DNA from 2 places in the Sediminibacillus sp. JSM 1682029 genome. Region 1 is predicted to be linked to the other one. Evidence: a T-box and tRNA genes for the amino acid it is inferred to sense, from the RefSeq annotation. Region 1 holds a T-box; the other holds one or more tRNA genes.
What was found. The T-box of region 1 lies ahead of pheS (phenylalanine--tRNA ligase subunit alpha). A T-box ahead of a tRNA ligase gene usually reads a tRNA of that ligase, here a tRNA-Phe.
Positions count from the first base shown of each region.

Region 1 (10,283 bases):
TGATATCGACCACATTGTTGATTGGTCTGATGCCGGCCGCAATCAAGTAATTTCTCATCCATAAAGGAGAGTTTTTGACTCTTACATTCTCGATCACAAACGCTCCATAATAGGGATTGAGCTCCGGTTCCTCCACTTTGACGGAAACATAATCCACCGCCTTTTGAGATGCAAAATCGATCGATTCATCCGGCAGTTTGACTGGTGTATCCAAAATGGCCGATGTTTCGTAAGCGACCCCGAGCATACTTAAAGCATCTGCACGGTTCGGTGTAAGTCCCAATTCTAAAATGGCATCGTCCAAGTTCAGCAACTTCAGTGCATCGGAGCCTACTTCCGCATCTTCCGGAAATACGAAGATGCCTTCTGCAAACTCCTTCGGTACAAATTTCTCCTCAATGCCTAATTCTTGCAGCGAGCAAATCATACCATGGGATTCAACACCGCGCAGCTTCGCTTTCTTGATCTTTACATTTCCGGGCAATACGGCGCCCGGTTTCGCAACAGCAACCTTTTGACCTTGAGCAATGTTGGGCGCTCCGCATATAATTTGCAGTTCTTCTTCTCCTGTATCCACTTGACACAAATTCAGCTTGTCAGCGTTGGGATGCTTTTCGCAAGACCGTACATAGCCGACAACTACATCAGAACTTGTTTCGGCAACATATTCTATGCCTTCCACTTCTATTCCGGATTTTGTTATTTTTTCGGCCAGCTGTTCTGGCGAAATATTGTCTATATCTACATAATTTTTCAGCCAATTCAAAGATACGAACATGTTTTTTCCTCCTGATTTACGCTTTATGGTACTGCTTTAAGAAACGGATATCATTCGTATAGAAATGCCGGATATCATCTACCCCGTATTTCAGCATAGCGATTCGTTCAGGACCCATACCGAAAGCAAAACCTGTATATTCCTTGGGGTCATAGCCCGCCATTTCCAACACCCTGGGATGAACCATGCCGCCACCCAGTATTTCGATCCAACCTGTTCCTTTACAAACGGAGCATCCTTCTCCATGACAGACTTTGCAGGATATGTCCATCTCTACAGACGGCTCTGTAAAGGGGAAGAAACTCGGACGCAGACGGATTTCTCTTCCCTCGCCGAACATTTGCTTGGCAAAGCGGTTCAGTACACCTTTCAAGTCGCTCATTCGAACATTCCGATCCACATACAAACCTTCTACCTGTGTGAACTGGTGGGAGTGGGTGGCGTCGTCCGTATCCCGGCGATACACTTTTCCAGGACATATCATTTTGACTGGTTTGCTTCCATGATATTTCCCCATCGTCCTAGCCTGTACCGGAGAGGTGTGCGTGCGCAACAGCAGTTCTTCCGTGATATAAAAAGAATCTTGCATATCGCGGGCTGGATGCCCCTTCGGCAGATTAAGCGCCTCAAAATTGTAGTAATCCGTTTCGACTTCAGGACCTTCCCGGACTTCGAATCCCATTCCGATAAACAAATCCTCGATTTCCTCGATAATGGAAGTGAGTAAGTGCGGTCCGCCTACAGTGACTGGACGGCCCGGCAACGTAACATCGATTGTTTCTTTTTCAAGTTTTTCCTCCAGCTCTTTTGTTTCGAGCCTCTCTTTTTTCGCATCAAGTTCACCTGCAATTGCTTCCCTTACTTTGTTTGCCAATTCACCGATGACAGGCCGCTCTTCTTTCGACAGCTTGCCCATTCCACGTAAAACTTCCGTGATCGGACCTTTTTTACCAAGATAAGCCACCCTTATCTCCTGAAGATCATTCAAGGTGTCTGCCTGTTCTACTTTGGTCAGCGCTTCCTCTTTTAGTTCTTGTAATCGTTCCCTCATGTGCAGGAACCTCCTTTTCGTCGTGAAATGATAAGTTAGCCGATTAACTATTCCTCGCCCGTCTTGTTTTCAATGCAATGAAATGCTAAGTGCTAGCCCCCGTTCCCACAGTTCGACCCCGCACCTGCTCATCACATAAAAAAGTCCCGTCCCCACTTATAAAGAAGGGACGAGACTTGTGTATCGCGGTACCACCCTTGTTGATGCATATGCATCCACTCGAGTTTGATAACGGAAAAAATCCGGGACACCGTTACTTGCCGGAAAACAAGGTCCAGGTGTCGGCTCCAGAGTGAAAATTCAATCATTACCACGATAGAAATGCTTCCAGTCTACGGCATTTCTTCCCTTAAATCGATTTGTAATCATCTACTGACTCTTTCTCGGCCTGTAAATATAATGAATGTTATTTTATTATTATAGAAAAAGCGTTCGTTTCTTGCAACCCTTAACAGCCATTACTTTTCAAGCGTGGCAAGATGATAAAGCAAAATGCCGGCAGCCACACTGACATTCAACGATTCTGCCTTGCCGAAGATAGGAATGTATACGAGGGTGTCCATCTTTTCCAATATAGACGGAGAAATCCCCGCACCCTCGTTTCCGACTACCAGTGCCGCTTTTTCCGGCACCGGTAAAGCTGTATATGGACGCGCATTTGCCAATGCAGCACCCCAAACTGCAAATTCCGCATCTTGCAGTCGGTCAATTACCGGCAGTAGATCGGTTTGAAAAATCGGCAAATGGAAAATGGATCCCTGAGTGGATCGCAAGACTTTGTCATTAAAAATATCCGCAGACCCGGAACCTACATAAATTGCATCGAATCCTGCGGCATCTGCCGTCCGGATCATGGTCCCAAGATTGCCTGGATCCTGGACATTGTCGACGAGCAGCAGCTTCTCAAAATCCTGATCCTCCGGCTGCTTTGCTTCCACCACGGCAGCTATTCCCTGGGGAGTTTTAGTATCGGTAATCGTTTTTAAGATATGGTCAGAAACAATGATTGTTTCCTGATTTTCCAGCCAGTCTGGGATTTCCGCCCCATCAGCCAGAATGACTTCTTTCACATGCCAATCACTTTTCCAAGCCTCTTCAATCATATGATAACCTTCTACTATAAAAAGGTTTGTTTTTACTCTTTCTTTCCGTTTTTTTAATTTTTGCCAGTTTTTTACCCTGCCGTTTTGCACTGAAGTTATCACGTTCATCATCCTTTTGGTGAAGTTCTTATCTATCATACATATTTCCATGTATCATGGTCAAACTATCTATCACATACTGAAATAAATAAGATATGAGGTGGAAAAATGGATTTGAATTTACGTAAAGCTATCCTTTCCAATGTAGCAGACAACAATACTGAACAATTGGAGGCAACCATACTGGATGCGATTGAAAGCGGAGAAGAAAAAATGCTGCCTGGTCTAGGTGTGTTGTTCGAGCTGATTTGGCAGCAATCGGACGAGTCCGATAAAGAAGAAATGTTGTCCGCTTTAGAAAAAGGAGTCCAGCAAGCACAGTAAACAAAAAGCGGATGTACCCGTTTAAAGCACGGCTTGCAGATCCGGATGAAAGCCCATGAATCCTTTGAAGACGTGGCCGGGACAAAAGCTTGGCCACCAAAACAAAAACGGAATGAATTTGAACTATCAATCAACTTCGTTCCGTTTTTACTATTTGTATTCCTTAGTTAGACTTCTTATTATCCTGTTGTGTAATGCGTGCTTCGTATCACTACGGAAAGCTACTATGCTTTCCACGGGCACGGCTTCCACTTCCACGGAAAGCGTAGTAGCTTGCCGGAGTGGAATGTTGCTCTTTTTAAGGAAGGGTTAGAACGGTTTACTTGTTATAACTCAAAAACCGAGCGAAATGTATCGTGTTCGATCCATTTCGCTCGGTTTTTGTCGTTTTGGCCGTTGCTTGTCCAGGCAAAATCAGGTAATATGATAGTAACGAACTACCTATCGGAGGAACATGCATGGAAATCAGACAACTTCAAAACCTCATCCAAATGCAAGCAATGTCCATTTTAAGTGGAGGGAACGGTTCATCTAGTGATTCTGCCTTTCTAGAAACCGCTTTTCAACAAATACTTCAGCAACAAATGGGAACTGCCCGGACGTCCACTAGTACCTACAAGCCTGAAGCTTCTTCTATGGCTAACAGTACCCCGGTTATGCCGGTATATACGCCAGACATCGATTATACAGAAAGTAAATCAACCAGTCATTCCGGAGCGATTGATAATTATATCGAACAAGCCGCAGAAACATTTGGAGTCGACCCTAAATTGATCCGCTCCGTCATTCAAGCGGAATCAAACTTTAACGCCAATGCGGAAAGTGGTGCAGGTGCACAGGGCTTGATGCAACTAATGCCTTCCACGGCCCGTGGACTCGGCGTTCAAAATGCTTTTGATCCTTTGCAAAACATCATGGGCGGAACCAAGTATTTAAAACAAATGCTGGACCGCTACAGTGGAAACACTTCGCTGGCACTGGCTGCTTACAATGCCGGTCCGGGTAATGTGGATAAATATGATGGAATTCCACCCTTCCAGGAAACCCAAAACTATGTAGGTAAAATTATGGATTCTTATCGAGTTTAAAGTAGAAAGGAGCTGTTCTGAATGGACAGCTCCTTTTGCGTTTACGATATAAATTTCAACCAAATGTAATCTCTTTCACTTTCTCTTCATCCAACCCTTTGATGACTTCCACGATTAACTTGACCGCATTTTCAAAATCATCTTGGTGCAAAATTGCAGCATGAGTGTGGATATAGCGTGTGGCAACAGTGATGGATAAGGCAGGAACACCATTTGCCGTTAAGTGAATAGAACCTGTATCTGTTCCACCTGCAGCCATTGTCGCATATTGGTAAGGGATTTTCTTGTCATCGGCTGTGTCCAGCACGAAATCCCGCAACCCTTTATGAGAGATGGCAGAAGCATCGTAAAGAATGATTTGCGGGCCTTCTCCAATTTTACTATCCGCTTCCTTGTCGGAAATACCAGGTGTGTCGCCGGCAATACCAACATCGACGCCAAATCCGATATCCGGTTTGATTGTATGTGTGGCGGTGCGGGCACCACGGAGTCCTACCTCTTCCTGTACGGTACCGACTCCGTAAACTACATTCGGATGATTTTCACCCTTTAAACGCTTGAGTACTTCAATGGCGATTGCACAGCCAATCCGGTTATCCCATGCTTTAGCCAGAAGCAGCTTTTCATTGTTCATTTGGGTGAATTCGAAGTAAGGAACGATCGAATCTCCCGGGCGGACACCGAACTCTTCGGCTTCTTCCCGGCTGGATGCACCGATATCGATAAACATATCCTTTATTTCCACTGGCTTTTTACGTGCTTCTGCCGGCAAAATGTGAGGAGGTTTCGAACCGATGATTCCGGTAACATCTCCCTTTCTCGTCATAAGCGTCACACGCTGTGCAAGCATTACCTGACTCCACCAGCCACCGATTGTTTGGAAATAAACAAACCCTTTGTCATCAATGCGGGTGACCATAAAGCCCACTTCATCCAAGTGTCCAGCTACCATCACTTTAGGTCCGTTTTCTTTGCCGGTTTTCTTTGCAATCAAGCTTCCGATATTATCGGTGAACACTTCATCCGCATAAGGAGCTATATACTTTTCCATCACTTCTCTTGCTTCTTTTTCGTTGCCGGATATCCCTCTTGCATCCGTTAATTCCTTCAGCATGGTCACTGTTTCATTGTACTCTGCCATATGTAATTTCCTCCTTTTTAGGGTTCACCTTGAATTATAGCGGTTTTTTCCAGGATAGACAAAACATACCCTTCGTCTTTACACCGAATTAGTATCCTCGCAGTTGACGTTCATGATTCACCTCGTTTTTTTTGTTATATGCTTCCTGAATAGCTACTTCCGGAAAACCAAGCTGTGCACCCAATTGCAGGTACGTGGTAAATAACTGTGTGTAGTTTTCTTTACTGGGATCTTGCTTGAATGCTATGATTTGTTCATAGACTAGGAGAAACAACTGCGTGTCATCTAAACCAGTGGACCTTACTATCTCAGAATCATAGCGGTAGCCGGTATCAAGCCCTAAAGAAAGAATGAAATGCAAGCCATCCACGTATTCTTCAAGGATCACGCTCGATTCGCTTTTCGCCTTTTTGCTCCAAAACTTGAAACAGCGTGTTTCATTCGCTAATTCTCCGGTTTCCACTAATAGGGCTAACACTTTTCTTTCGAACAATTCCTCTGCTTTCACTTGGTTATTCGTTTGAATATGCTCATCCAATAATCGTTGTGTTTCAAATAATTGCTCCCAATGCATCTTTATGTTTCTCCTTTTTGAACTTTTTCTCGATTATAACATGCTTGATCGCAAATTGTTGAAACCTTGCCCTGGTTCTATTCGTAAAGGAGAGAAGACTCTAAAACAGGAGACGGTGTGTATGATTGTCCTACTATTTCGCTTGCTGATTTTTATCGCAATGGTGATGCTGCTTTATACGATATATAAATATTTGATCAACCCCAACAGAAAACTGGAAGTAGCCCGGGAAAAGAAAGATTTCTACTTTCTTGATGAGCCTGACAATATCAAAAAAAATTTTTTGATGACCTACAAAGGATTCATTTTCGAAGGAGAGAAGTACTTAGGGACGATTGAGGATTCGTTTGACGTCGTGAATATCAGTATCCATGCGCACTACCCAGGAGAATTAAAAGGACTGGAAAGAAAAGATTTGTACTTCATGGAAGAAGAAGTTTTGATAAGATATCCCTATGCGACAATTGAATGGAAACATCCGATTGATAAACTGCAGGTCAAAAAATGATAAGACAAACGAAGTGACCGGGACAAAAAATGGCCGCCAGAACAAAAACCGAATGAATCCGCTTTGGATTCGTTCGGTTTTTTGATTTATCAGGGCCTTAGAATGCAAAGCACCTTTCCTGAACAGGGATTTTAAACCATTTCACTAAAGACGAAGGCAGCCTTTTTGTATAAGTCACCTGTGTTTTTCTTACTGTTTGACTGTTGGAGTTTTTTCCGCAAAGAATTCCGTCCATTTTATCGTCATCTGTTTCTTCCGGAACAAATATAGAACCGGAAGCAATGTAAGAATCAGTGCGAACATGACCACCGGTGATAAACTCGATATCCATTTCCCGAACGATGTATAAAGGACGGCCAGAGGGATATTGGAGTAAAAAGAAGATCGAGCATACTCTTTGAAACTGGTAGAAATCTCTAAAATACATAATGACAATAAATGAAAATGAATAAAAGGGACAAGGCGTAAAACTGCGATTTGGGAGGTAGTGAACGTTGAACTTTTCCCCATCAATTTTTGCTTTACTTGCACCAGTTTAGACGACATGCCTGGCATCCACTGCACCAGTTTGTAGAACGTCATGCTTGATAAAGTAATACCGATGACAGAGTAAAAGGTTCCGGCTATCGCTCCGAATAATATCCCGCCGGTGATACAAATCAAGATAACAGGAAGGAAAAACAATGGACGAAGTAAATGAAAACCTATGAACATCAGAGGCGCCAAAAATCCCCCTGTCTCGGCTGCGGTCAACAGATAGCTGCTGACATCCCCCATCTTCTTTGCCCCCTTTTTTCTTTCAGCTCATTCTATGACAAGAGACGAGCTGTTATGACAAGAAGCTTCCACCGGAGTTGTCCTATTTAGCCGATTACTGCACGGTAACGTCTACCCTTTCCACTGAATGATTAAATAAAGATGAATGAAAAATAGCAGAGGCATTCCCAATTTAAAGCTGAAGTGCCGTGTTTTGTGCCTGAAGATGTACATCCCTGCCAAACCTCCAGCCGCCCCACCAATCAAAGCCCCTATCCAAAGCGTTTTTTCCGGTATCCTCCATTGATGTTTGACAGCCCTCTGCTTATCAATTCCCATAAGGACCCACTCTGCGATATTTATTCCTATTATGTATAAAAGTAAAAATCCATTTGTCATGTTCCTACTCCAATCCGTTTAATCATCTAAAAAGCCTGCTTCCTAGATGATTGGTATTTTCAGACTTGTGTATACAATTCGACTTACTTAATTAAATGAATCACCAAGATTGCCATACCGGGCCAAAAGATGAGTTTAAAACTAGCTTTGTAGAGCTCATTCAATATAGAATCCGAATAATGCAGAGTATAAAAGAAAAACCACCCCCGCTGAACGAGGATGGTAGTGTTTCATTATTTCAATGCATCTTTGGCTTTGTCAGCTAGTTGAGCGAATGCTTTTTCATCATTGATAGCCAAATCAGAAAGCATTTTACGGTTTACTTCGATACCCGCTTGTTTCAGACCGTGCATCAAACGGCTGTAAGACAGGTCGTTCAAACGTGCTGCAGCGTTGATACGTGCAATCCAAAGCTTACGGAATTCACGCTTTTTCTGTCTGCGGTCACGGTATGCATATTGACCTGACTTCATTACTTGTTGTTTAGCTGTTTTGAATAGGGCGTGTTTCGAGCCATAATATCCTTTAGCAAGCTTTAATACGCGCTTACGACGTCTGCGAGTAACTGTTCCACCTTTTACACGTGGCATAATAATTCCCTCCTAATATATATAACCGATAAATTCGGATCTCAGTTTATTTGTTTGGCAGCATTTGCTTGATACGTTTGTAGTCTCCAGCAGAAACGATATCACTTTTACGCAACTTGCGTTTTTGCTTTTGAGACTTGTTGGCAAACAAGTGACTAGTGTATGCATGAGAGCGTTTAAGCTTCCCAGAACCTGTTTTTTGGAAACGTTTTTGAGAACCTTTGTGGGTTTTCATTTTTGGCATGTTATGTTCCTCCTTGTAATGAATGTTCATACTTGCGGGAGAAAATCTCCGGCGTATCTCTGCGTCAGCTTGCCCCTCCGGTACGCACGTATCTTTTCATACGCTGTGTTCCTCGGTGCCACGCTTCCTTGATCTACTTGGTTCTTTTCTTCCTCGTATGAACTGCAATGTGCTCTTACAAAACTTATTTTTCGTTGGTTGGCGCAAGCATCAGGAACATGCTGCGGCCTTCCATTTTCGGCTTCGTTTCTACAGTGGAAATATCTTTGCATTCCGCTGCCAATTTTTCAAGGACTTCCTGCCCTAACTCTTTATGCGTGATTGCACGACCACGGAACCGAATAGAAGCTTTCACTTTATCGCCTTTTTCAAGGAACTTTCTGGCATTGCGTAACTTCGTATTGAAGTCATGTTCTTCAATACCAGGGCTTAAGCGAACTTCTTTAACATTGATAACTTTTTGTTTCTTACGTGCTTCTTTTTCTTTCTTTTGCTGCTCAAAACGGTATTTGCCGTAATCCATGATCCGGCATACCGGTGGTTTTGCATTTGGAGCTACTAATACAAGATCCAAATTTCTTGTTTGAGCAATGTCTAATGCTTCTTGGCGGGATTTAACCCCAAGTTGGTCTCCATTTGAATCAATGAGCCTGACTTCGCGAGCACGAATTTTCTCATTGACGTTCATATCTTTGCTAATAATGAGCCACCTCCATAGAGTTTGGAAAAACCATATAAGATCTTATCGACAAGTTGTTTTGAATGAAAGCATAAAAAAAGTGTCGGTACATACTGCACCCACACGTCTCCCAATACAATAAGGATGTTTAACCTGCCAACTGCAACATGCGTCAATCAGGTGAGAAGCGGGTGCTTCTGCTTGCCTCAGATCATTATTTAATTTCACCTATAAAATAATAGCATAAGGATGCTAAGATGTCAACAACCATGGTTGTGTTTCTATGAAAACGACTATTCCATCATACATAACTCAAAGAGAAAACACAAGAGGGATTTTTTAAAACTTTGCAAGCATTTGATAAGGCCTGATTTGTATCTGAAAAAATGGTGCGAAAGGGAAAAGCAATCTTGATAGGGAAAATCACCAGCGTTTCCACACTGATGATTTTCACTGTTAAGAGGGAGGCTTTCTTTGACCATCCCTTACTTCAATGTTTTTTCACGAATTTCCGCCTCGATTTGATCCATAAACATATCTAAAGGCTTTGTTTCCGAGTTTTTCTCGCCATAACGGCGTACATTGACGGCATTGTCTTCAATTTCTTTGTCACCCACTACAAGAGCGTAAGGGATTTTTTGCGTTTGCGCTTCCCGTATCTTATAGCCGATTTTCTCATCCCGCTCATCCACTTCTACGCGGACACCACGATATCGCAAATCCTCTTCCACTTTTTTAACATAATCCAAATGAATTCCGGGCGAAACAGGTATTATCCGGGCTTGGACAGGTGCAAGCCATGTAGGAAATGCCCCTTTATACTCCTCGATAAGGAAGGCGACAAAACGTTCCATCGTAGATACAACACCGCGGTGGATGACGACAGGACGGTGTTCTTTGCCGTCTTCACCGATATAGGTCAAATCGAACCGTTCCGGCAAATGAAAGT
Region 1 covers NZ_JBEWYY010000002.1:378,875-389,157, forward strand. Annotated here, with positions in the region: gene pheT (phenylalanine--tRNA ligase subunit beta) at 1-778, opposite strand, end outside; gene pheS (phenylalanine--tRNA ligase subunit alpha) at 795-1,829, opposite strand; T-box leader at 1,992-2,223, opposite strand; gene ABVF09_RS05775 (TrmH family RNA methyltransferase) at 2,288-3,040, opposite strand; gene sspI (small acid-soluble spore protein SspI) at 3,140-3,355, shown strand; gene ABVF09_RS05785 (lytic transglycosylase domain-containing protein) at 3,814-4,443, shown strand; gene ABVF09_RS05790 (M42 family metallopeptidase) at 4,499-5,584, opposite strand; gene ABVF09_RS05795 (dUTP diphosphatase) at 5,673-6,158, opposite strand; gene ABVF09_RS05800 (sigma-w pathway protein) at 6,280-6,666, shown strand; gene ABVF09_RS05805 (TVP38/TMEM64 family protein) at 6,856-7,443, opposite strand; gene ABVF09_RS05810 (DUF1294 domain-containing protein) at 7,555-7,821, opposite strand; gene rplT (50S ribosomal protein L20) at 8,055-8,411, opposite strand; gene rpmI (50S ribosomal protein L35) at 8,458-8,655, opposite strand; gene infC (translation initiation factor IF-3) at 8,840-9,343, opposite strand; ribosomal protein L20 leader region at 9,423-9,543, opposite strand; gene thrS (threonine--tRNA ligase) at 9,820-10,283, opposite strand, start outside.

Region 2 (10,283 bases), on a different contig from region 1:
AGGTTATCCAATAATTCTGGAATCACATCTAATGGGAGCAAGTCGACATCATTTATGATGGTTATACTTTCCTCATCATTAATATGATAATAGCGCCGATTGAGCTTTCTTCGTTCCTCAAAACATTTTGGACAGCCAACTTGACCCTGTTGAAAGACCGGCCCTAGTGTCACTTTATTATAATCCACATAAATATAGACAAATATTTTCGTGCTAGTTAATGGATTGAATGTTCGTGCTTTATTGCCAGCATAAGTGATAAAACAATGGATATACCCAATTGATGGGGAATAATATAGAATGGAAGACTTCTGATTTCGAATCGTTTCTATTAAGCTATTTCTTTCCTTCACATCTATCAACCTTCTCCCAATATGATAAATTGATATTTATCACTTAAGGCATCCCTATAGCGGTACAAGGTCTTATTTCGATTCTCGTCTAATTCTTTATTCTGTATCGCAGCCCTTCCACTTTCTACTTGTTCCACTATATCCACCAAACACTCTTCCAAGCTGAAACCAATCCCATTATACGAACGATCCTTTACTACTAATTTAAGTACAGAGAAAGGTAATCGTTTATCATCTATATGGATGAAAGATGCCTTGCTGATCGGATAAGAAATGCCTATTTCCCGAAGCAGATGACCAATATTCACTAATTGTTTTTCATTCCCTTCGAAATGATTCAATAAAGATTTTCTCCGCAAGTTTAAATATGCCGATTTAGGAGTAAACCCAATTCCATACTCACTATAATGATAGTAACGACATAAAATATACACATATAACTTTTCTACTACAGATTGTTTGCTAACCCCCAAAAAAAGTTGATTTTTTCCAAAGATATTAGCCTCTATTTTCCAAACTCCTTTATCATGTTTGAAGGCTAACCTTGAAACAGCATTGGATAGAATAGAATCTCGTAAATTCCGTTCATTTATTTTTCCTTCTGGTAAAATCTCCTCCACTTCTTTTTTATCGACCGGACAACAGGAAACATGGGAAATATTCATCAAGGATTTGATACTAACTATTCCAAATTTATCCATTATAACTTGTTTATTCTCTCTAAATAGTTGGCTTTCTAAATATGAAGGCAACTTATGATGTACTAATGTGGAGATAGGGAACAGTAAAGCTAAACACCTCTCACAGTAATTAGACACAAATAATGTTTGATTGCCAAGTGAATATACTGTTTTAAGTTGAGCTGTCTTCACTTCTAAATGCATTTTTTGACTTAAACTAGCAAAAAATTGATTGTGTATATGGATATTTTTTTGCTCGCATAGGGACTTGATATGCTGATAATCAATATTTTTCAACTCAATCATTTTGTTACCGTTCAATACCTTTACACCATTTTCACCTTTGATTATTTTATAATTGCCCATATTCATCCCCATCCCTCTTATTGGGAGTTCTCCATATTAAACATCAATCGAAATTTCCGTCATATACTCTTGATGATACGGGTTTGGGAGTGCCTCTTCGAAAACTACGGCGACCTCTTTATATTTTTTTATTTGTTTCTGAATATGTTTTAATATCCGATTGAAAAAAACAGGCTCTGTTATGTCTAAAAAAAGAGGCTTGTGTAACCCCTTTTCTCCATAAATGATGCTGAGTTTTTCGTGTTGTATGAGAAATATCCGTACAAAAGAAACTTTTGGAATCTGATAGCGCTCCATCACTTCCATCATTTGCTGAAATCCTTTTAAATTTGGACCAATTCTCTCCAAAAGACAGCTATGTATAATATACTTTCTCCTTTGCAACGTTAAAGATCCAAACTCGATTTTTCCAATCTGCACAAAAGGTTTCTCCATACGTATCCCATCATATTCAATCGTCATTCCGGACAAAAATGCAGACTGTCCAAGGTAAGTAACTAGTTTGAAGTCTTCGGAAAGATGATAAGAAGCCAAACTTCCTAAGTATATAGGGATAAATCTCTTATGTTTTTCATTGTAGAAGATAAATCTATTTTCTTGTTGGCTCCAATAAATGTTACATGCTCCGATATTAATTTGGTTGGGAAGCAGGCTCTTTTTATCTACCAGCTCATAATCTCCTTTTATTGGAATGATATTTGGATTAAAGCCGTATGAAGGAGAGAATGTAGCAATGTCTTCTCCGACTCTTGTTAACCTGTTTTTTAATTTTTGATATAGTTGCTTCTGGCTTTCCTTTTTGATATGCCGAAAATAATTTCCCAAGTAACTCGATTTTATATGATTAACTATATACTTCTCTTTTGTTACCTGTTGGACTAAGAAAGTATCATAGCAGCGGCGCTTTACTCCGTTTTCTTTTAACACTCTTGCAATTTCATCAATTAGTTTCAAATCCAAAGTGACATCTTCTCCAGACAATGTTTCAGAAATAACCTTGTAATACTCCCGCTTTAATTGATTCAGTACCCTGCCTAATGGAGACTCAGTGAAAATACTATTGCTAAAATCTTTAAGAAGTGCCTGTTCCTCAAATGCATTTGCAAACTTGACAAGTTCCGGCTTTATATCGTTAAAAAGGATGCTATTATTACTTCGAAACAACTTATAACGAATCGATAATTGAAATAAAAGCCGATGATCAAAAATGGCAAGAATTTCTTTGTACGTTTCAATATCTTTTTGAACTCTGTCAGGCAATGCAAACTGGTGCGGATCAGCAGGCACATAATAATTTTCCGAAACCAGCGAAGTCGAATGTAAATCAATGTTACGACCTGTCAGTTCAAATGCTTTTTTTATTCGACTTTCTATTCGCAATAATAATTGCTCACGTTCACTTATCACCATGTGGTTATCCATAAAAGATTCCAAATCTTGTTTTATAGCTTCTAATATCCAAATGATTTCTTTTAGACAATCGGAGTTCCCTCCATCGCATTGAACTAAAAATTTGATCAAATCCTCTATAGAAGGATCCTTGTCATGGGCAGTATGTTTAAGATAACCGTAACGTACGAGCTTTCGAATCAGGGTCAATTCGTTATTAGTAATTCCTAGCTCGACTATTAAGTCCTTTGTTGATAGCACCTTTCCCGGTTCTATTTCTAGCAATGACTTCGATGACAATAAAAACTTTCGGGATTGATTTCCAATAAAACTACTATTCTTATCGATATCCTCTAAAAAGCTTTCAACCAAAATGCCATCATTTGTGATTTCAAAGTCAACCATAAAAGAACTTTGAACCAATACCTCATCAAGTTCTAAGACACAGTAGAATAGTTTTAATAGAATGGATTGATTTAACTCTATTCTTCTTTTTTCTTCTTTTGTATCAATAAAAGATAAAGAAGTAAAAGTTGATAAAGGAGCAGTTTTTGCATAGGATCTACCTAGCACCTTCCACACTTTATCCATTGTTTTTGCATTAGACGATGAATTTATCTTTTGATGCATTTTATGATTTGTCAGCATCAGTGCGTTTTGAATAGTTTGATTCTGTTTAACAAGATTGATCATCATTTTATTACCATTCTCTATTTCCTGATTAAACAAGTGCTCTATTTGTACTTCATACTTTTTGACTTCCTTACGAGTAATAAGAAGGTCAAAAAAGTAATTTTTCAACTCATTAGGGAGGAATTCGAATTTAGGAATCTTTCGTGGATCCAGTTTCGTTTTATTAATCATTCTTTTCAAATAGATGTACGTTATCCTCAAGTGCTCATCCTCATCTATTAACTTTGAAAGTTTTTGATGAGCCTCTTCTTCTTGCTGTTTTAACCTTTGTCGCTCTTTTCTATAATGGACAAACGCTTGATAAAATTCGCTTTTTAATTGGATTACTTCATTACTTGCAACGTGATTCTTTCTTACGATAGGAGATACATCCATACCGTTCACCTTTCCATCTGTACTCCTTGTTAGAGAAAAATAGGGATAGTCAAACTGATTACCCCTATTTTTCCAATTTTTATTCAAAATGCTGATTATGCACAGCTAGATGATGTGGATGAACAAGAAGAAGATCCACATGTTGAGGAAGACGAACTGCCACTTGTTGCAGCGGTTGATGGTACTGCCTCTACCTGATCTAATTCCACAACTTCTAATTCAATATCTTCTAGCAGGGCATCAAATTTAACATCCTTCATTTCCTTCGACCTCCTTAAAATACTCATTATTCATAAATGGGCAACTCTTCAATATGTTCTTATGTGAAGTTACATTACTAAGGATGAGTACACAAAAGTCTTTGTTGAAGTTAAACAAACTGATTTTAGCGGAACATTCCTATGCACAGCTGGATGATGTGGATGAACAAGAAGAAGATCCACATGTTGAGGAAGACGAGCTACCACTTGTTGCAGCAGTTGACGGTACTGCTTCCACCTGGTCCAATTCAACAACTTCCAGCTCGATGTCTTCAAGCAAGTCATTAAGCTTTGCGTTAGTCGATACTGTCATATCATCACCTCCATTCAATTGAGATTTCTTAATTTATATTACCCATATGTAATAAATTACTATGGAGTAATATCAAAGACTCGTTACCTAGGTAACATATAGTTTTGATGACATTGGAAGCCTAGCTAATGGTGATGAACAGATAAAAGCGGAATTTCAACAACGGACATTGCTTACCCTTTGACTCGTGGATGGATTATCTATGACATGGGAGGAAATTTTCCTAGAGGAGAAGATAAAGAGTATATATCGATATGCTCATATACAGTATATTTATTCTTTGATATACTAGTAAGCAATTTAATTATCTGATTATTGCCCATATTTAAAATATAATTAAGCAGGTAATACAGGTCAATGATAATCCATAAAATTCCTAAATTCGATACTATTATCCTAGGAGGTAAGTTCCATGGAATCGATTCATTTCATTTCTGTTGGTGAATTCGGCACAGGACTAATGAATCATATAAGGAATAAATTCCCATCTATCTCGACTAGTATGTTGGTAGAAGAGGATTTCGATCATTTTTTTAACACCTTGTCAGTGGCTAAAATTTATACCCTTGCCACCGCTACTTATACCTCCAAAATTTATAGACAGTTAGACTATCAAGTATATCGTAAAAGAGCTTGCTGGATTCCAATCGTGTACGATCATCCATTTCTCCGAGTTGGACCTGTACTTACTCCACATATAGGCATCGACTACTCTTGCTTTGAGGAACAATTACAATCAAATTCGGCCTTGTCTAACTATCGAAACAATGTCTATGATTACAATGACCAGTTCCCCTTCTCAGGACCAAAAGGTTATTTACCTCCCTTCATAGGTTGGGCAGGGGCCATCTTCTCTTATGTCTTACATGAATTTGGTGAAATTGAAAGACGTGAATCAAGATTTTACTACCAGCTGAATGTTACCAATCAATATATTTCCAGGGAAGTTCTTCATCCAAAATAAACTATGCCTTCACGATACTATAGGAGGGAGAGACAGAAATGAATAAAATTTCATCCCAACGAATGGGGAAAGCAGTACAGCTAGATCCTCAGTTTTCATTGCCTAAGTATCCTCATTTTCCAGATTCATTTCAATTGATACCGATAGAAGACGGGGTTATCATTCATGGAGGAGAGTCACTACAATACTTTCCTGGAAAAAATGTTTATAGATTTTTTGAACATTTCCTGCCTATTTTGGATGGAACAAACAGCGTAGAAGATATTTATCGTAAGAATCCACAAATTAAAAGACAAATGATATTTAATAATTTAGCATTATTATACTCTCGTGGTTTGCTGGAGGATGGACCTTTAGATAAAGAGGACTACAGGGAAGATATTGATAAAAACATATTAGACTTTTTCAGAAGACATACCGATTCAACGAGGTATAATAAATCTGCGAATGAAGGTTTGAAAAGATTAGCAGATGAGAATATTTTAATTTTAAGCAATACTACTAATGCAAAACAACTACATTCCAGTTTGAAATTGTTTGGGGCTGAAAATGTCACACAAAAAAGTATATATGATATAAAGCTTTGTGAGGAGACATTTGTTATCGTATTATTAAGTGGATCCATTCCACACGATATTTTAACAAAAGTGGACGACATATGTGCTGCTAAAGGTATTCCCTGGTTATTAAGCTCTCTCCACGGAGATATCGGCTTATTAGGACCTTACTTTAATAGAAAAGAAACAGCTTGTTATGAATGCTTTGCAAGTCTCTATAGCAGCAACCAACGAAAATCTCGGATTGAAAAACAAACGGATTCGTTTCTCATTGAGATGTGGACGGAATTGACTACTATGGAAGTTGCCTATATTTTGACTCGTTTATTACCGCATCAAACAGGAAGTAATTTTAATACCTATGACCTTACGAAATGGACTAAAGAAACAAGAAGAGTACCAAGACGGCCAGGATGTAAACATTGTTTGCCAATAAAAGGATTATCTCCGAAGATTCCAGAACTTGCATTTCAATATGAAAACGAAATAAATTGGCCGTCTAACAATTTAAACAATCCTAAGGGCCATCAAGTTCATTACCAAGCCAATGTCCATATGCTTACACACCAAGCGAAAGTATATCCTAATTTAGAGCATATAAAATTAGCCCCGTCTGAAGAACTTCCCTCCATGAGAAAGCCATACACCCCTTCGATTTTCGCTAATTCCAGTACGGAAGCTTTACCAACAAAGAATAAACTTGCAAGAGTCCTGTTAAGTGGAGGGGGGTGGCGTAAGCATCCAGACGAAGAGATACCGAAGAACGAAAAGAATCAACGCTTTAGTCCAACTGGAGGCAACCTTGGCTCCGTTCAATTGTACCTCATCGCAAAAGATATTATCGGGTTATCAAAACAAGTTTATTATTACCAACCAAAGAATCACTCTCTCCAACCATTAGGTACGAAAAGTGACATAGAAAATCTCAACGATATCATTCATCAGATAACAGAACTATCCACTACGCCTCAATTTAAAGGAATGATAATCATGACTGGTGCCTATGACAGAGTAGTATTCAAATATGGAGCTTTTGGATACAAAGTTATTCATTTAGATGCCGGTGCCGCATTAGCACAAATGCAAGGAACTTCCCTGGCAAGCGGAATCACTTTACAAAACATAACACAATATAACGAACAATCAATCACAGATTTATTGAACATTGATTATCATAAAGAACCTATTACAGGTGTATTACTAATCAATTGAAACTGTCCATCAGCTTTCGTTTAACTAGTGCGGGGTAAATTAGAGGGAGGGGAAAAGAATGGATGTTTATCAAATCATTCAAGAAATGCAGCAAGAAAACCATGAAAGAACAATTAAAAACCTTAAACAAATCTCGATTCATCATTCACTACTTGAAGATCAAAAAAAATATTCATCCGAAAATTTAATTCATTTAGAACCTCCATTACAAAGGAGCATTCAAACATTGCAAGATGTGTTAAATCAGCGTACTGCGATTAAAAAGTTCGAATCTACTCCTATAAATCTTTTAGACCTGAGTAGTATTCTAGCCACCATAGAAAAATCGGATGAACTAAACTGGGGAATCTTTCGTGAATTAGGTATTGACCTGAATATATATATATTGGCACGCAATATTGAGAATTTAACATCCCCCAATATATACAAATACATACCAAGTGAACATGCCCTAAGCCTAGTCAGTAAACGCAATACCACATTAAAAAACAAATTGGATACCATTATCTTGCAAAAAGAATTCATCGATGCCCCTGCACTTATATTATGTACAGGCATGGTAGCAGCCTCTATTGATGTATTAGGTAATCATGGGTACCGTCAGATGCTAGTACGAGGTGGAAATGCCATGAATACTGCATGGCTAGCGACTTTGTCATTAGGTTATCAAGGCAGTATCTTTGCTGGATTTTATCATGACGCTCTAGTAGAACTATTCGGATTTGATGGCTATAAAGAAATGCTTTTATTGGCATTTGCCTTTGGTAGATGAGGTGAGCAATTTTTTACGGTGGCAGGTTACTTTAATTCCTCCCCTGGTAAACATAGTAAAATTTCAGATATGAAGCAATATAATTGAGTATGTTATGATAGGAGGATTTTCTTGAAATTAGATAAGCGTGTCTTAATAGTTGCATTAAGTAAGGCCGTGTAGGTAATGCCGTTGTCTTCAAGGCACTCGTACACCGTTGATAAAACTCTACCACTGCAGGCGCTCATAAAAGGTGCGTCCACAGCTGGTACATAAGTACCGACGCTCACGCAAGGAAAGCCGAACGGATTATGTTGGACAAAACAGGTTCTTGGATGGTTTGATTTCGATACTCTTGTTTATCTTTAAACCCCATAATGGCGTGGCACTCCTATCCCTCTCTTTTTCCTTTTGTGTCAGCAACTTTAAGGTAACAAAGAGAGAGGGAATGAGTGTATTTTTTTGCACTTTTTTGCACACTGCAGAAACACCCATCGCAACAGAGGACACCACCACATTCAGTATAGAGCCGTTATTCAAGGTGGTTAATCGTAAAATAAAAAATTTGGCATAAAAAAGACTCCAACTTTAAAGTTGGAGTCTTTTTAGGATACCGGTGGTCGGGGTCGAACCGACACTCCCGAAGGAACACGATTTTGAGTCGTGCGCGTCTGCCAATTCCGCCACACCGGCACGTTATTCATATGGAGGCGGCAACCGGATTTGAACCGGTGATAAAGGTTTTGCAGACCTCTGCCTTACCACTTGGCTATGCCGCCTTAAAATGGAGCGGAAGACGGGATTCGAACCCGCGACCCCCACCTTGGCAAGGTGGTGTTCTACCACTGAACTACTTCCGCATTTTTTGGCTGGGCTAGCTGGATTCGAACCAGCGAATCACGGGATCAAAACCCGATGCCTTACCGCTTGGCTATAGCCCAACTATACCACACACTGGAAAATGGGGCGACCGGTGGGAATCGAACCCACGAGTGCCGGAGCCACAATCCGGTGCGTTAACCACTTCGCCACGACCGCCAACATATTAATAATGGCAGGGGTAGTAGGAATCGAACCCACACCGGAGGTTTTGGAGACCTCTGTTCTACCGTTAAACTATACCCCTATGTAATGGTGGAGGGAGTAGGACTCGAACCTACGAACCCGATGGGAGCGGATTTACAGTCCGCCGCGTTTGGCCAACTTCGCTATCCCTCCAAAATAAAAGGTGGCTCGGGACGGAATCGAACCGCCGACACACGGATTTTCAGTCCGTTGCTCTACCGACTGAGCTACCGAGCCAATAAATGATATGAAACTATGTAAGTGGCGGTCCGGACGGGACTCGAACCCGCGACCTCCTGCGTGACAGGCAGGCATTCTAACCAACTGAACTACCGGACCATATTAAGGAAATAATTTGGTTGCACTCTTACAAGTACCTGGATTTTTCACTAGCCAAGAGGTAACTCAGCGTAGTAAGTGAAAATAATTTGGTTGCACCCTGCGGGTACTACTATGTTTTCTAACGAAGAAGTATAATCAACGTTGGAAGAAAATGATTTTGGTTGCGGGAGCAGGATTTGAACCTGCGACCTTCGGGTTATGAGCCCGACGAGCTACCAGACTGCTCCATCCCGCGATAATGTAGGAGATTATTCCTATCAAATTCTCTAATGGTGGAGGATGCAGGGCTCGAACCTGCGACCCCCTGCTTGTAAGGCAGGTGCTCTCCCAGCTGAGCTAATCCTCCAATTAAGTGGTGACCCGTACGGGATTCGAACCCGTGTTACCGCCGTGAAAGGGCGGTGTCTTAACCACTTGACCAACGGGCCATTTAAGAAATGGCGGAGAGCGAGGGATTCGAACCCTCGAGACCGCGGTAGCGGTCTACACGATTTCCAATCGTGCTCCTTCGGCCACTCGGACAGCTCTCCATGGCTCCACCGGTAGGATTCGAACCTACGACCGATCGGTTAACAGCCGATTGCTCTACCACTGAGCTACGGTGGAACGGATATGCCTGGCGGCGTCCTACTCTCGCAGGGGCAAAGCCCCAACTACCATGGGCGCTGGAGAGCTTAACTGCTGTGTTCGGCATGGGAACAGGTGTGACCTCTCCGCTATTGCCACCAGACTCATTTTGGCGTACATCCAAGTGTACTTTTTTTGTGACAACAACTATTATAGCTGTTTTTCACAAAAAATCAAGGGTAAATTTCAAAAAATCACTTACACCTTCAAAACTAGATAAGAAGGAAGACATCAACGAACTTCACACGTGATGGTGCTTTAATCCAGTTACGGCTCCTAACAGCTAGTGTATAGTTCATCCAGCTTTTCGTACGCTTAAAGCGGCGTACTACAATC
Region 2 covers NZ_JBEWYY010000008.1:169,015-179,297, forward strand. Annotated here, with positions in the region: gene ABVF09_RS14550 (YcaO-like family protein) at 1-353, opposite strand, end outside; gene ABVF09_RS14555 (hypothetical protein) at 359-1,405, opposite strand; gene ABVF09_RS14560 (hypothetical protein) at 1,436-3,865, opposite strand; gene ABVF09_RS14565 (thiazolylpeptide-type bacteriocin) at 3,952-4,116, opposite strand; gene ABVF09_RS14570 (thiazolylpeptide-type bacteriocin) at 4,256-4,429, opposite strand; gene ABVF09_RS14575 (hypothetical protein) at 4,842-5,393, shown strand; gene ABVF09_RS14580 (SagB family peptide dehydrogenase) at 5,432-7,162, shown strand; gene ABVF09_RS14585 (nitroreductase family protein) at 7,221-7,934, shown strand; tRNA gene ABVF09_RS14590 (tRNA-Leu) at 8,525-8,606, opposite strand; tRNA gene ABVF09_RS14595 (tRNA-Cys) at 8,619-8,692, opposite strand; tRNA gene ABVF09_RS14600 (tRNA-Gly) at 8,699-8,773, opposite strand; tRNA gene ABVF09_RS14605 (tRNA-Gln) at 8,780-8,854, opposite strand; tRNA gene ABVF09_RS14610 (tRNA-His) at 8,876-8,951, opposite strand; tRNA gene ABVF09_RS14615 (tRNA-Trp) at 8,966-9,039, opposite strand; tRNA gene ABVF09_RS14620 (tRNA-Tyr) at 9,046-9,131, opposite strand; tRNA gene ABVF09_RS14625 (tRNA-Phe) at 9,143-9,215, opposite strand; tRNA gene ABVF09_RS14630 (tRNA-Asp) at 9,241-9,317, opposite strand; tRNA gene ABVF09_RS14635 (tRNA-Met) at 9,479-9,555, opposite strand; tRNA gene ABVF09_RS14640 (tRNA-Val) at 9,591-9,666, opposite strand; tRNA gene ABVF09_RS14645 (tRNA-Glu) at 9,674-9,748, opposite strand; tRNA gene ABVF09_RS14650 (tRNA-Ser) at 9,759-9,850, opposite strand; tRNA gene ABVF09_RS14655 (tRNA-Asn) at 9,852-9,926, opposite strand; rRNA gene rrf (5S ribosomal RNA) at 9,935-10,050, opposite strand.
Region 2: it has a tRNA-Phe gene. The T-box ahead of pheS (phenylalanine--tRNA ligase subunit alpha) is inferred to sense a tRNA for this amino acid. The anticodon was not compared.